DNA from 2 places in the Streptomyces sp. NPDC087215 genome. Region 1 is predicted to be linked to the other one. Evidence: riboswitches for the same ligand, from Rfam matches in the RefSeq annotation. Region 1 holds a riboswitch; the other holds the start of a gene.
The links. A riboswitch is a leader RNA that binds a small molecule or an ion and turns the genes downstream of it on or off. The one in region 1 is predicted to bind cobalamin.
Positions count from the first base shown of each region.

Region 2: it holds a riboswitch for cobalamin, as region 1 does, so the genes downstream of both, metE (5-methyltetrahydropteroyltriglutamate--homocysteine S-methyltransferase) here and ACIO92_RS16990 (ribonucleoside-diphosphate reductase subunit alpha) in region 1, are expected to answer to the same signal.

Region 1 is NZ_JBIUZD010000005.1:363,390-370,552, reverse strand. It holds gene ACIO92_RS16995 (ribonucleotide-diphosphate reductase subunit beta) at 1-441, opposite strand, end outside; gene ACIO92_RS16990 (ribonucleoside-diphosphate reductase subunit alpha) at 441-2,816, opposite strand; cobalamin riboswitch at 2,948-3,085, opposite strand; gene ACIO92_RS16985 (GNAT family N-acetyltransferase) at 3,134-3,634, opposite strand; gene mctP (monocarboxylate uptake permease MctP) at 3,721-5,343, opposite strand; gene ACIO92_RS16975 (DUF3311 domain-containing protein) at 5,340-5,594, opposite strand; gene ACIO92_RS16970 (LuxR C-terminal-related transcriptional regulator) at 5,755-6,735, opposite strand; gene ACIO92_RS16965 (aldo/keto reductase) at 6,960-7,163, shown strand, end outside.
Region 2 is NZ_JBIUZD010000023.1:5,111-12,273, reverse strand. It holds gene metE (5-methyltetrahydropteroyltriglutamate--homocysteine S-methyltransferase) at 1-1,401, opposite strand, end outside; cobalamin riboswitch at 1,563-1,785, opposite strand; gene ACIO92_RS32335 (acyl-CoA thioesterase) at 1,897-2,385, opposite strand; cobalamin riboswitch at 2,458-2,610, opposite strand; gene ACIO92_RS32330 (hypothetical protein) at 2,842-3,399, opposite strand; gene ACIO92_RS32325 (GNAT family N-acetyltransferase) at 3,454-4,248, opposite strand; gene ACIO92_RS32320 (SDR family NAD(P)-dependent oxidoreductase) at 4,663-5,481, opposite strand; gene kdpB (potassium-transporting ATPase subunit KdpB) at 5,740-7,163, opposite strand, start outside.

The DNA.
Region 1 (7,163 bases):
CTTGAAGCAGAACTGCGCCTTCTCGCGGATCGACGGGATGTTCTCCACCGCGTCGAAGGCCGCCGCGCGGTCCGCCGGGTCGGGCAGGTACGTGTCCAGGAGGGTCAGGTAGAACTGGACGTGCACGGCCTCCTCGAAGAGCTGGCGCGAGAGGTAGAGCCGCGCCTCGGGGGAGTTGATGTGCTTGTACAGCGTCAGGACCAGGTTGTTCGACACGATCGAGTCGCCGGTCGCGAAGAACGCGACGAGCCGGCCGATCATGTGCTGCTCACCCGGGGTGAGCTTGGCGAGGTCGGCGACGTCCGAGTGGAGGTCGACCTCCTCGACGGTCCAGGTGTTCTTGATCGCGTCCCGGTAGCGCTCGTAGAAGTCCGGGTAGCGCATCGGGCGGAGGGTCAGCTCGAAGCCCGGGTCGAGGAGGTTCTTCTGTTCGTCGCTCATTACTGGCAGGCCTCGCAGGACTCGGGGTTTTCCAGGGAGCAGGCGACCGCGTCGGGGTCGGCGGCCTGCTGGACGGGGATGGTGGCCGGGGCGGCGGCCGACGCCTGGGCGGCGCGGGCGATCCGGGTGGCCGGACGGGAGCGCAGGTAGTACGTCGTCTTCAGGCCCTGCTTCCAGGCGTACGCGTACATCGACGACAGCTTGCCGATGGTGGGCGTCTCCAGGAACAGGTTCAGCGACTGCGACTGGTCCAGGAACGGGGTCCGGGCGGCGGCCATGTCGATCAGGCCGCGCTGCGGGATCTCCCAGGCGGTGCGGTACAGCTCGCGCACCTCGGCCGGGACCCAGCTGAAGCCCGCGACGGAGCCGTTGGCGTCGCGCAGCGCCTCACGGGTCGGCGCGTCCCACACGCCGAGCCGCTTCAGCTCGTCGACCAGGTAGGAGTTGACCTGGAGGAACTCGCCGGACAGCGTCTCGCGCTTGAACAGGTTGGAGACCTGCGGCTCGATGCACTCGTAGACACCGGCGATCGACGCGATGGTCGCGGTCGGCGCGATGGCGAGGAGGAGGCTGTTGCGCATCCCGGTGACGGCGATCCGCGCGCGCAGCGCCGTCCAGCGCTCCGGCCAGTTCAGCTCCACGTCGTAGTGGTCCGGGTGCAGCACGCCCCGGGCGGTACGGGTGGCCTCCCAGGCGGGGACCGGGCCGTTGCGCTCGGCGAGGTCGGCGGACGCCTCGTACGCGGCGAGCATGATCCGCTCGGCGATACGGGTGGAGAGCGCGCGGGCCTCGGGGGAGTCGAACGGCAGCTTCAGCTGGAAGAAGACGTCCTGGAGGCCCATCGCGCCCAGGCCCACCGGCCGCCAGCGGGCGTTGGAGCGGCCCGCCTGCTCGGTCGGGTAGAAGTTGATGTCGACGACCCGGTCGAGGAAGGTGACGGCCGTGCGGACGGTGGCGTCCAGCCGCTCCCAGTCGATGCCGCCGTCGGCGACGAACGAGCCGAGGTTGACCGAGCCGAGGTTGCAGACGGCGGTCTCGCCGTCGTCGGTGACCTCCAGGATCTCCGTGCAGAGGTTGGAGGAGTGGACGGTGTGACCGGGCAGGGCGGTCTGGTTGGCCGTCCGGTTCGAGGCGTCCTTGAAGGTCATCCAGCCGTTGCCGGTCTGGGCCAGGGTCCGCATCATCCGGCCGTACAGGTCACGGGCGGGCATGGTCTTGCGGGCCAGACCGGCCGCCTCGGCCTCGCGGTAGGCGGCGTCGAACTCCTCGCCCCACAGGTCGACCAGCTCGGGCACGTCCGCCGGGGAGAACAGCGACCACTCGGCGTCCGCGTTGACCCGGCGCATGAACTCGTCCGGGATCCAGTGCGCCAGGTTCAGGTTGTGGGTGCGGCGCTGGTCCTCGCCGGTGTTGTCGCGGAGCTCCAGGAACTCCTCGATGTCGGCGTGCCAGGTCTCCAGGTAGACGGCGGCGGCGCCCTTGCGGCGACCGCCCTGGTTCACGGCGGCGACGGAGGCGTCGAGGGTCTTCAGGAACGGCACGATGCCGTTGGAGTGCCCGTTGGTGCCGCGGATCAGCGAGCCCCGGGCGCGGATGCGGGAGTACGAGAGCCCGATGCCGCCGGCGTGCTTGGAGAGCCGCGCGACCTGGTGGTAGCGGTCGTAGATGGAGTCCAGCTCGTCCTGCGGGGAGTCGAGCAGGTAGCAGGAGGACATCTGCGGGTGGCGGGTGCCGGAGTTGAAGAGCGTCGGGGAGGACGGCAGGTAGTCGAGGCGGCTCATCAGACCGTAGAGGGCCGCGACCTCGTCGAGGGCGCGGGAGCCGTCGTCCTCGGCGAGACCGCAGGCCACGCGCAGCATGAAGTGCTGGGGGGTCTCGATCACCTTGCGGGTGATCGGGTGGCGCAGCAGGTAGCGCGAGTAGAGGGTCCGCAGGCCGAAGTAGCCGAAGCGGTCGTCGCCCGCCGGGTCGATCGTCGCGTCGAGCCGGTCGGCGTGGGCGGCGACGAGCTCGGCGGTGCGGTCGGCGATCAGGCCCTCGCGGTGGCCGACGGCCACGGACGCGGAGAAGGCCACGGAACCCTGGGAGGCGGCCTCGTCGGCGATGGTGATCGTCAGGAGCCGGGCGGCGAGCCGGGAGTACGCGGGGTCCTCGGCGATCAGCCCGGCGGCCGCCTCGGTGGCCAGCTCGCGCAGCTCCGCCTCGTCCGCGGCGGCGCTGCGGCCGCGGAGCGCGGCGGCGGCGACCTTGCCGGGGTCGGTGTCGGGGAGGTCGGCGGTGAGGGCGGTCAGGGTCCGCAGCAGCACGGTCCCGGGGGCGTCGCTCTCGATCGCGGAAGCCTCGGCGGACGCCGGATGGGCGGGCGCGATGGTCACGTGGGGGCTCTCCCTCGCTCGGCTCGGGGCCGCGGCGGGAAGGCGGGCGGACGGCTCTCCGGGCAGGCCGGACGCGCCGCGTCCACCGGCCCATTCCGCGAGGCCCGGACGTCTGTGACACCCGGAACGGACGGACCGGGCGCACTGCCGGCAGGTCTTCGGACTCACGTCGTGCGGACGTCGTATCCGTACGAAGCACACCGTTGCGGGACAGTTCCGGATTCGCGCCGGATTCCCCTGCGTCGACAGCGAGCACGAGCATACATGTGGGGGGCGCCGCTTGCGGCACCCCCCACATGTTGTGTCGCGCCGTGGCCTCAGAACTCCAGGGCGTAGGTGCGCAGGAGGTGGTCGGAGACCGGCGCCCAGTCCCGTTCGGGCGTACGGACGAAGCCCATCCGTTCGTAGATCCGGTGGGCGGAGACCATGAGGTCGGCCGTGGAGAGCACGAGCCGGACGCAGCCGGGGAGGGCCCGTGCCCGGTCGGCGCAGGCCCGTACGAGGGCCTCGCCGACGCCCCTGCCCCGGGCGTCCGGGGCGACCACGAGCATCCGGAACTCGGCCTCGCCCGCGACGGCGATGTCCGCCCAGGGGGTGTCGCCGGGGGCGAAGGTCACCCCGCCGACGATCCGGCCGTCGGCGTCGACGGCGACGAGCACCTCGGCCTCGCGGGCCCGCCCGGCGGTGTCGCGGAGCACGTCCAGGTAGAAGTCGTCCTCGCCGTGCAGCAGCAGCCCGTCGTTCAGATAGGTCAGCCCGGTGAGGTCGCCGAGCTCCGCGTGTTCCTCGGGCCGTACCGCCCTGATCGTGAAGTCCATGGAGGCAGTGTGCCTCCCCGGGGGTACGGGGGAGGGGCCCGGGTTCCCCTCGCGGGGGTCCCGGGCCCCTCGGGCGCGGCGGCGGGTCAGTGGCTTCCGGCGCCGACCGGCGGGAGGTCCTTGACGCCGCGGTCGCCCGCGTCGGCCGTGTAGTCGCCCGGGGAGGTCTCGTCGACGCCCTCGGGGGCCTTGAGGGCCTTGAGGACGAAGGTGAGGACCACGGTCACCAGGACGTTGAGGACGAAGGCGGTGAGTCCGATGTAGCCGATCTCGCCGATGCCGGGTATCGCCGCGGAGGAGCCGCCGAAGTGCTTCTGGGTGGGGCTGGCGACGCCGTACGCGGCGACCGTGCCGTAGACCATGCCGACGGCCCAGCCGGCGAGCAGCGCCCAGCGGTGGAACCAGCGGGTGAACAGGCCGCCGACCAGGGCCGGGAAGGTCTGCAGGATCCAGATGCCGCCGAGCAGCTGGAAGTTGATCGCGACCGTCTTGTCCATGGTGAGGACGAAGGCGAGGGCGCCGACCTTGACCAGGAGGGAGACCAGCTTGGAGATCTTGGTCTCCTGGGCGGGGGTCGCGTCCGGTCTGATGAAGTCCTTGTAGATGTTGCGGGTGAAGAGGTTGGCGGCGGCGATGGACATGATCGCGGCCGGGACGAGCGCGCCGATGCCGATGGCGGCGAACGCGACGCCCGCGAACCAGTCGGGGAACATCGTCTCGAAGAGCTGCGGGATGGCGAGCTGGCCGTTCTTCACCTGGATGCCCGCGGCGATGGCCATGAAGCCGAGCAGTGCGAGCAGGCCCAGCATCAGCGAGTACAGCGGCAGGATGGTGGTGTTGCGGCGGATGACCTCGCGGCTCTTCGACGACAGCGTCGCCGTGATGGAGTGCGGGTACATGAAGAGCGCGAGCGCCGAGCCGAGCGCGAGCGTCGCGTACGTCCACTGGCCCGCCTCGCCGGGCACCAGCGCGCCGCGCGGCTTGTCGGTCGCCGGGTTGGTCTGCGCGTACGCCTCGCCCGCCCTGGCGAAGATCTCGTCGAAGCCGCCGAGCTTGATCGGGATGTAGATGATCGCCACGGCGATGACGATGTAGATCAGGGTGTCCTTGACGAACGCGATGAGCGCGGGCGCGCGCAGCCCCGAGGAGTAGGTGTACGCGGCGAGGACGCCGAAGGCGATCAGCAGCGGCAGGTCCTTGACGAACCAGTGGGTGGTCTCGCCGCCGCCGAGGCCCATCACGTCCAGGACGGCCTGGATGCCGACGAGCTGGAGCGCGATGTACGGCATGGTGGCGAGGATGCCGGTGACCGCCACCGCCAGGGAGAGCCCCTTGGAGTCGAAGCGTCCGCGCACGAAGTCCGAGGTGGTGACGTACCCGTGCTTGTGCGAGACCGACCAGAGGCGCGGCAGGAAGGTGAAGATCAGCGGGTAGACCAGGATCGTGTACGGGACGGCGAAGAAGCCGGCCGCGCCCGCCGCGTAGATGGCCGCGGGGACGGCGACGAAGGTGTACGCGGTGTAGAGGTCGCCGCCCAGCAGGAACCAGGTGACCCAGGTGCCGAACGAGCGTCCGCCCAGGCCCCATTCGTCGAGGCTGTTCTCGTCCTCCGCCTTGCGCCAGCGCGCGGCGAGGAAGCCCATGACCGTGACGGCCACGAAGAAGAAGATGAAGACGGCGAGTGCGACGCCGTTCACGCCGTCCTTCATCGCGCGTCACCTCCCTTGCGGGCGCGCTGGTCGTTCTGCCACAGCTTGTACGCGATCATGGTGAGCGCGGTCGAGACGACCACCCAGAGCATCTGGTACCAGTAGAAGAACGGGATGCCCCCGAGCAGGGGTTCGGTCTTCGCGTAGGACCCCACCCAGAGCATCGCCACGAACGGCGCGATCAGGCAGAGCGCGATCACCACCCGCAGGGGGGTGATGGTCGGTTGTTTCCCTTGTGTCTCTTCCGGCATGGCGATTCCGTCCCCTCGCTGATCACCTCGACAAGTGCTGGGGAAATCTAGGGGACGCCTCCGGTCCCACGGAACCCCTGTCCGCATAACGGAAGGGACTCCGTGGCTGCCGGGTGCGGTGGCTCCCGGGCCGGGCAAGGGCCTTCGCGGGGGCCGGGGTTCAGAGCCAGCCCTCCTTGCTGGCCCGGACGCCCGCCTCGAAACGGCTGCGGGCGCCGAGCCGGTTCATCAGGTCGGAGCTCATCCGGCGCACGGTCCGCAGCGACACCCCGAGGCGCCGGGCGGCGATGTCGTCCGTGCAGCCGATCCCCAGCAGCATGAGCAGCTCCCGCTCCTGCGGGGAGAGCGCGTGCTCGTCGCGGCGGGGGGCCTCGCCGAAGGGGGTGCCCGCCTCCCACAGCCGGTCGAAGAGCACCACGAGCGCGTGCACCAGACCGGGACTGCGGACCTCCAGGGCGCCCGCGCGGCCGTCCTGGGGGTCGACCGGGACGAGCGCCGCCTCGCGGTCCACGATCACCATGAGCATCGGGACCACGGGCACGGTCCGCGCCTCGCCGCCCAGGTCGCAGTACCAGCGGACGTACTCGGCGGTCGGCGGGTCGTTGCGGAAGCTCTCCTGGTAGATCGACCGGATCTTCACCCCGCGTTCCAGGGCGAGTTGGTCGAGCGGCTGGCTCGCGTCCATGGTGTCGGGGAGCTGGGCCCCGCCGGGGAGCAGCGAGAAGCATTCGGTACGGGCGTTCGCGGCGAGGTCCTCCAGGCGGTCGCGGACGTTCTCCAGGCCCACCACCCGGTGCACCACGTCGTGCCGCGCCGCCCCCGTGGTGGGGTCGGCGTACGTGGTGAGGATGTCCGCCACGGTCCGTTGGGCGCGCTCGACCTGGCGCCGTCTCCGGCTCAGATCGGCCTCGGCGCGGGAGAGCAGGAACGAGAAACCGACCTCGGGGTCGAACGGAAGGGCTTCTCCCGGTCCCTCCATGGCGACGAGCCGTGCCTCCGCGAGGCGCCCCAGTGCCTCGCGGACCTGTTCCTCCGGCCAGTCGAGCGTGCGGGCCATGTCCGTGACCCCGTACTCGGGCCGTTCGAGCATGAGCCGGTACAGGGTCTCGGCGGACCGTTCTATGCCCAGAGCCTCCAACAAGGTGACTTCCCCCCGGAATAGTCCCGTGTGTGCCGCTGACTCTCGGTGCCTGACCGCGCGGCCCCTGTGATCGTAGGCGGCGGATCGGGTCCAGGACTAGACCAATTAACAGGGTTGGTCAGGTACGGAGTTCAGCCACCGGCTGTCCGGTCGAACCCCTGCGCAATCCGGCCAAGTGATCCAGGATGGTCTAGTCCAACGGAACTTCGAGAGGCACTGTATCCATGGCGATTCCGCAGCGCACCCTTGTTCTCGGCGCCCTGCCGTTCGGTACGACCGTCGACGAGGCCACCTCGTTCGCCGTTCTCGACCGCTTCACCGAACTCGGCGGCACCGTGATCGACACGGCCAACAACTACGCGTACTGGGCCGAGGGCGGCGTCGGCGACGAGAGTGAGGCGACCATCGGCCGCTGGCTCGCCGCGCGC
Region 2 (7,163 bases), on a different contig from region 1:
GAGCGAGCCCGCGCGCAGGTCCGCGCGGGCGGTGCGCAGTTCCGTGGTCTGCGGGAAGGATCCGATGGTGGTGGTCGGCAGCGGCGGCAGGCCCAGGTGCGCCCGCTGGGCGGCGGCCCGCTCCGGATAGGGCCGGGAGCGGCGGCCGTCCGTGTCGGTGACGGCCGCGACGCGGGCGCGTACGGCCGGGTCGCGGGTGAGGGGGGACTCGGCGCGGGAGGAGAGCGCGGCACGGTTGGCGGCCAGTTCACCGGCGATGGCGTCGGTGCCCCGGGAGAGTCCGGCGGCCAGGGTGACGGTCTCGGCGGTCTTCTGCCGGGCGAAGGCCAGCCAGCGCAGGATCTGCGGGTCGATGTCCTTCTCGGCCGTGGCGTCGAGCGGCACGTGGAGCAGCGAGCAGGAGGCGGAGACGTCCACGCGGTCCGCGAGACCGAGGAGGGTGCCGAGGGTGGTGAGGGACTTCTGGAGGTCGTCGGCCCAGATGTTGCGGCCGTCGACCACGCCCGCGACGAGTCGCTTCCCCGGCAGTCCGCCGACGGCGGCGAGCCCGGCCAGGTTGGCGGCGGCGGGCCCGGTGAAGTCCAGGGCGAGCCCCTCCACGGGCGCCTTGGCGAGGACCGGGAGGGCGTCGCCGAGCCGGTCGAAGTAGGAGGCCACGAGGATCTTCGGCCGGTCCTCGACGGCGCCGAGGTCACGGTAGGCGCGGGCGGCGGTGTTCAGGTCGGCGGGCGTGCGGTCCTGTACGAGGGCGGGCTCGTCGAGCTGCACCCATTCCGCGCCCGCCGCGCGCAGGTCCGCGAGCACTTCGGCGTACACGGGCAGGAGCCGGTCCAGGAGGGTCAGCGGCTGGAAGTCCTCGGCCACCCCCGGAGCGGGCTTGGCGAGCAGGAGGTAGGTGATCGGTCCGACCAGGACGGGACGGGCGGCCAGACCGAGGGCGAGGGCCTCCCGCAGCTCCGTGACCTGCTTGGTGGAGTCCGCGACGAAGACGGTGTCGGGACCCAACTCGGGTACCAAATAGTGGTAGTTGGTGTCGAACCACTTGGTCATCTCCAGCGGGGCGACATCCTGGGTGCCACGGGCCATGGCGAAGTAGCCGTCGGTGACGTCGGCGGCCACGGCGTCCCGGTGCCGGCCGGGGACAGCGCCCACCATCACGCTGGTGTCCAGGACGTGGTCGTAGAACGAGAAGTCGCCGGTCGGCACCTCGGCGATGCCCGCCCCGGAGAGTTCGAGCCAGTTCGCCCGGCGCAGTCCCGCGGCGACGGCATGGAGGGCGTCGGCGGTGACCCGGCCCTTCCAGTAGCCCTCGACCGCCTTCTTGAGTTCACGGTCACGGCCCTGACGGGGGTAGCCGTACACGGTGGCGCGTGCCGCCGGGGCTGCGGACTTCGTGGTCACGGAGATCTCCTTCACGAGATGGATCCCTGAGGTCCGGAGACCTGACGAGACGCGGAAGGAGTGACCGGAAACGGAGGGACGCGTGCGCGGCATGGCACGGCTGTACGCCCGTATGGTCGCCGACCCGCCCTCGAGGTCACCGGATGACCGCGCGCGGAATCGTCCGCGTGCGGGCAACGGGCAGGTCTTCGGACTCGCGGGCGCGTTCTCCTGGGGGAGTTCACCTAGTGGCCGTCGCTTCCCAGGTCCGGTGTCTCGGACCCAGTGCGTATGACGGCGGTCGTTCCCGCTCACCGCTGCGGGGCAGTCCCGGATTCCCACCGGGTTCCCTCTTGCGACGCTCCCGTCTGGCGGACGGGGCGAACCAGCTGCACGCGCCAGGGTACGGGTCGCGCCGGACGAGCGCCGGATGTTGTCCGAATCCCGGACGGTCCCTGACCTGATCCGTACGGCACGGGGCCGCGGCCCCCGGAGGGGCGGCGGCCCCGGCTCCCCTCAGGACAGGCCGGGCAGCGCCGTGACGAGGGCGGGCACGGGACGCGGACCGCCGTCCGCGTCGATCGCCACGAAGGTGAGGAAGGCCGTGGCCACTTCGGTGACGGGACCGGAGTCGTTCCAGCGTTCGGCGGTCACCCGCACGCCGACGGTCATGGAGGTCCGTCCGGCCCGTTCGAGCCCGGCCTCCACGCTCAGCAGGTCCCCGGCCCGTACGGGGGCCAGGAACGTCATCCGGTCGACGGACGCGGTCACGGCGGGCCCGCCGGCGTGCCGTCCGGCGGCGGCCGCGGCGGCGTCGTCGATGAGCTTCATCATCACCCCGCCGTGGATGGTGCCGTACAGATTGGTGTCGTGGTCGCTCATGATGTGGGCGAGGACCACCCGGGAGTCGTCCGGGGTCTTTCCCGGACGGGGAACGGGATTACGGGCGGGGCTGGGGGTGTCGGTGGGGTCTGCGGCAAGGCCGGTGACGGTGGGATCTGCCACGTCAACTCTCCTTCGCGAGTCGCGGCTCGGCGGTTCCGCGCGCACGGGGTGTCCGGCGCGCGGACAGCGGGCAGGTCTTCGGACTCGCGGGCGCGTTCTCCTGGGGGAGTTCACCTAGTGGCCGTCGCTTCCCGGGTCCGGTGTGCCGGGCCCAGTGCGTATGACGGCGGTCGTTCCCGCTCACCGCTGCGGGGCAGTCCCGGATTCCCACCGGGTTCCCTCTTACGACGCTCCCGCCTGGCGGGCGGGGCGAACCAGCTGCCCCACCAGCCTACGTGCCGTCCACCGCACGGCGGTCCGGGCGAGCGAGGACGTACCCCCGCCGACCCGTGGGAGCACCCCTCCCCCGCCGGGCCGCCCCTCCCACCGGTCCGGGGCCTCTCCTCGGTCACACCGACGACGCGTACCGTGCGCGCGGCCGTGTGATCGTTCGCACGGCGATCCGCCGGACAGGCGCTACCCGAGACCGGAGGCCCTCAGGACGGAGCGGGTCGTCTCGGTGTCGACGCGGAGCGCGAGCCGTGCCAGGTCGGCCGTGCCGTGGGCCAGGGTCCCCCGCCGCCGGGCCGACAGCGCCGCGGACTCGATCCTCAGCCACAGGACCGGATTGTCCAGGAGGACCCGGAGGTCCACCTCGGCCCACCCGCCCTCCCCGTCGCGCAGGCGCAGCCGCCGGGCGGTGCCCGTCGGCCACGCGACCGCCGTGATCCGGTCGGTGCGGACCGTCCTGGTGAACCACAGCCCCCGGACCGTCAGCAGCCCCGGCGCCAGGCTGACCCGTGCGGGCAGCAGGACCACGAACAGCAGCGCCGACAGCGCGATCCAGCCGAGGGCGTGGGACAGCGGCAGCCCGTACGCCCCGGCGTCGACGCCCAGTGACGTCCCCAGCAGAAGGCCCGCGCAGACGGCCGCCGCACGGGCCTCGCCCGGCCATCCGCTGTCGTGCAGGACGTCGGAGGAGGGACCGGGCACGGGGGCGGAGCCGGGTGCGGGAGTACGGACAGGAGGCTGCATGGCGCCGACGCTAGGACCCCGGAGCGCCCCCAACAGCCCCGGACAACGCGGTGTTTACGCGGCGGCGGGCAGATTTGACGTCCCGCTGACGGTGGTGGCGGTGAAGGGCCCGGTCGAGTGGTGGACGTACTCCCGCACCAGCCGGAAACCGGCCGACCAGCCGAGCAGACGGCTCGCCCGGTTCTCCCGCGAACAGCTCCAGGTCGCGGTGTGCCCGCGCGCGGCGACATCGGCGGTCAGGCCCTCGACACAGGCCAGACCGAGGTGCTGCCGCCGTTCCCCGGGGGCGGTGGCGCAGGCCACGTCCTCGTACCGGCTCCCCGTGAACCGGGCGCACGCCACGGCGAGGACCCGCCCCTTGCGGAAGGCCGCCCAGGCGTGCCCCGAGGCGGCGAGCGCTGCCGGGCCGCCCCAGGTCGCGTGGACGCGGTCGAGGTCGGGGGCGACCGCGGCGAGCGCGCGGGCGTCCCCGGCCGTCAGCCGACGGACCGTCACCCCGCGCGGCAGGCGCGGCGGCATCCCGGGCTCGCGGTGCACGTACAGCATCCGGTCCCAGGGGTGCAGACGGTCGAACGCGGCGGCCAGCACCGGCAGGAACCGTGCCGACGCCTCCACGTGGTGACCGGCCAGCGGGGCCAGGTCCGCCGGGACGAGCGCGGTCGGGTCACCGGCCAGGAGGGCGTGGCCGCCGCAGGTGACGGCGACGACCCGGGGGTGCGCCGGACGGTCGGTCCACCAGGAGCCCTGCCGGGTGGCGATGACGTGCTCGGCCAGCGCACCGGTCCCCGGTGCGCCGGAGACGAACGACCGCGCGGGGGCGGGGGGTTGATGGGCGGGGTGCGGGATCACGATGCCTCCAGGGGTACGGGGGAGGGGGCGGCCCGCCGAAGGGCTGGGGCCGCCCCGGTGGCGCCGGTCGGGGTGAGGTGCCCTGCCTCGGCGGTCCGGTCGGTCCGGTCGGTCCGGTCGGTCCGGCGGGCCGGTCGGGCCGGGGCGGTCCGCGTCGGTCCGGGTGGGTCCGGGTGGGGCGGTCCGCTCGGTGGGGCGGTTCGGGGCCGGGTGGTTCGCTCCGGCGGGGCCGGTTCGGGTCGGGTCGTACGGCCACCCGGCCCGCGAGCCCCGCCCCGCCCGGTCCGCCCCGCCCGGTCCACGAGCCCCGCCCCGCGCGGGGTCAGCCCCCGCCGGCCCTGCGGCCGTGGTTCGCCTTCTTCTTGCGGCGGGCCTTCTTCTTGCGGGCGCGCTGGGACATGGCGGGTGCCTCCTTCAGGCGGTGTGACCGACGAGGAGTCCGGCGAGCTTGTTGAGGCGCTTCACCGTGCGTTCCTCGGTGGCGGCCGGGGCGGGGGCGACGCGGTGCTCACGGTCGTAGTAGGCGCCGTTCACGATCTCGGTCGCCGGGTCGCAGAGCCGTACGACGTGCGCCGCTCCCTCGGCCGGGGCCTCGCCCTCGTGCGCGTACAGCGGCAGGAGGCTGGTGGCGCAGATGCCGGGGTGCACGGAGACGGCGGTGACGCGCGGGTCGGCGGCGAAGACCGTGAGGGCCAGCTGCGACTGCGCGTAGGCGGCGAGCCGGGAGTAACGGCGGGTGCGGTTCGGGTCGTTCCACTGGATCGAGCCCGTGCGGTGCAGCGCGGACGAGACGTTGACGACCCGGCCGCCGGTGCCGCGGGTCAGGGCGGGCTCCAGGAGATGGGTGAGGAGGTAGTGGGCGAGGAAGTTGACCTGGAAGGCGATCTCGTTGCCGTCGGCGGTGACGGTGTGCTGCTCGGGCGCGGCCATGCCCGCGTTGTTGACGAGGACGTCCAGTCGCGGGTGCTCGGCCAGGACCCGCACCGCCAGTCGCTCCACCTCTTCCAGACGGGTGAAGTCGGCCCCGTGGGCGCGCAGTCGGGCGCCGGGTACGCCGGAGAGCGTGACGAGCCGGTCGACGGCGGCGCGCGCCTCCTCCTGGGTCCTGCCGTGCAGCAGGACCGTGGCGCCGCGTTCGGCGAGCAGCCGCGCGGTCTGGTGGCCGATGCCGGAGCTCGCCCCGGTGACGAGGACGGTGCGGCCGGAGAGGGACGGGGACGGGGAAGAAGGCATGGTCGGTCCAGGGTCGTTCGGTCGGGGTATGAGAAGGGGGGCGCCGGACCGGTTCGGTCACGGCGCCCCGGGGACGGCGGAGTACGCGTCAGCGCGAGGCGGACGGCGGCTCCGTGCGGCGGGGCGCACGACATCGGACCGCCTGATGAGGCGGCCGGTCGGCCTGGAGCCACGCACTGTCCATGCCGTCCATGGAACTCCGCCGCGAGCACCCGGGCAAGGCGGACCGGGCTTCCCTGATGCCGCCCTGACGGATTTTCACCCCAGGCCGGGGACGGTGGAGACCAGGAGGTCGATGGCCTTGATGCCGACGAACGGCAGGACGAGGCCCCCGAGCCCGTACAGGAGCAGATTGCGGCGCAGCAGGTCGTGCGCGGACGCCGGGGTGTAGCGCACGCCGCGCAGCGCGAGCGGGATCAGGGCCACGATGATCAGGGCGTTGAAGACGATCGCCGAGGTGATGGCCGAGGTCGGACTGTGCAGGCCCATGACGTTCAGCTTGTCCAGCGAGGGGTAGGCGCCCGTGAACATCGCGGGGATGATCGCGAAGTACTTCGCGACGTCGTTGGTGATCGAGAACGTCGTCAGGGCGCCCCGGGTGATCAGGAGCTGCTTGCCGATCTCGACGATCTCGATGAGCTTGGTCGGGTCGGAGTCGAGATCGACCATGTTCCCGGCCTCCTTCGCGGCCGAGGTCCCGGTGTTCATCGCCACACCCACATCGGCCTGCGCCAGCGCGGGAGCGTCGTTGGTGCCGTCACCGGTCATCGCGACCAGCTTCCCGCCCGCCTGCTCCCGCTTGATCAACGCCATCTTGTCCTCCGGCGTCGCCTCCGCCAGGAAGTCGTCCACCCCCGCCTCCCGGGCGATGGCCCGTGCCGTACGAGGGTTGTCACCGGTGATCATGACGGTCCTGATGCCCATCCGGCGCAGCTCGCCGAACCGCTCCCGGATGCCGTCCTTCACCACGTCCTTGAGGTGGACGATCCCGAGGGCCCGGGGCCCGGCCGCGTCGTGGACGGCGACGAGCAGTGGTGTGCCGCCCGCGTCCGCGATGGCGTCGGACCAGGCACGGGCCTCGGGCGGCACCCTCCCCCCGTACCGCTCGACCCAGTCGACGACCTGGGCCGTGGCCCCTTTGCGGAGGTGGCGGACGCCGTCGCCCCCGCGCAGGTCGATGCCGCTCATCCGGGTCCGCGCGCTGAACTCGACGAACCGGAGGTCCGCCCACTCGTCCCCGGCGGGCGGCAGGAGCCCGTACTGACGCCGGGCGAGGGCGCTGACGGACCGCCCCTCGGGGGTCTCGTCGGCGAGGGAGGCGAGCTGGGCCGCGTCGGCGAGCAGGGCCGGGTCCACCCCGGGCAGCGGGACGAACGCGACCGCCTCGCGGTTGCCGAGGGTGATGGTGCCGGTCTTGTCGAGCAGCAGGGTGCCCACGTCCCCGGCCGCCTCGACGGCCCGGCCGGACATCGCGAGCACGTTCCGCTGCACCAGCCGGTCCATCCCGGCGATGCCGATCGCGGACAGCAGCGCCCCGATCGTCGTGGGGATCAGCGTGACCAGCAGCGCCACGAGCACGGGCGTGGACGGGGCGGCGCCCGCGTACCCGGCCATCGGGGTGATCGCCACCACCACCAGGACGAAGACGAAGGTCAGCGCGGCGAGCAGGATGTTGAGCGCGA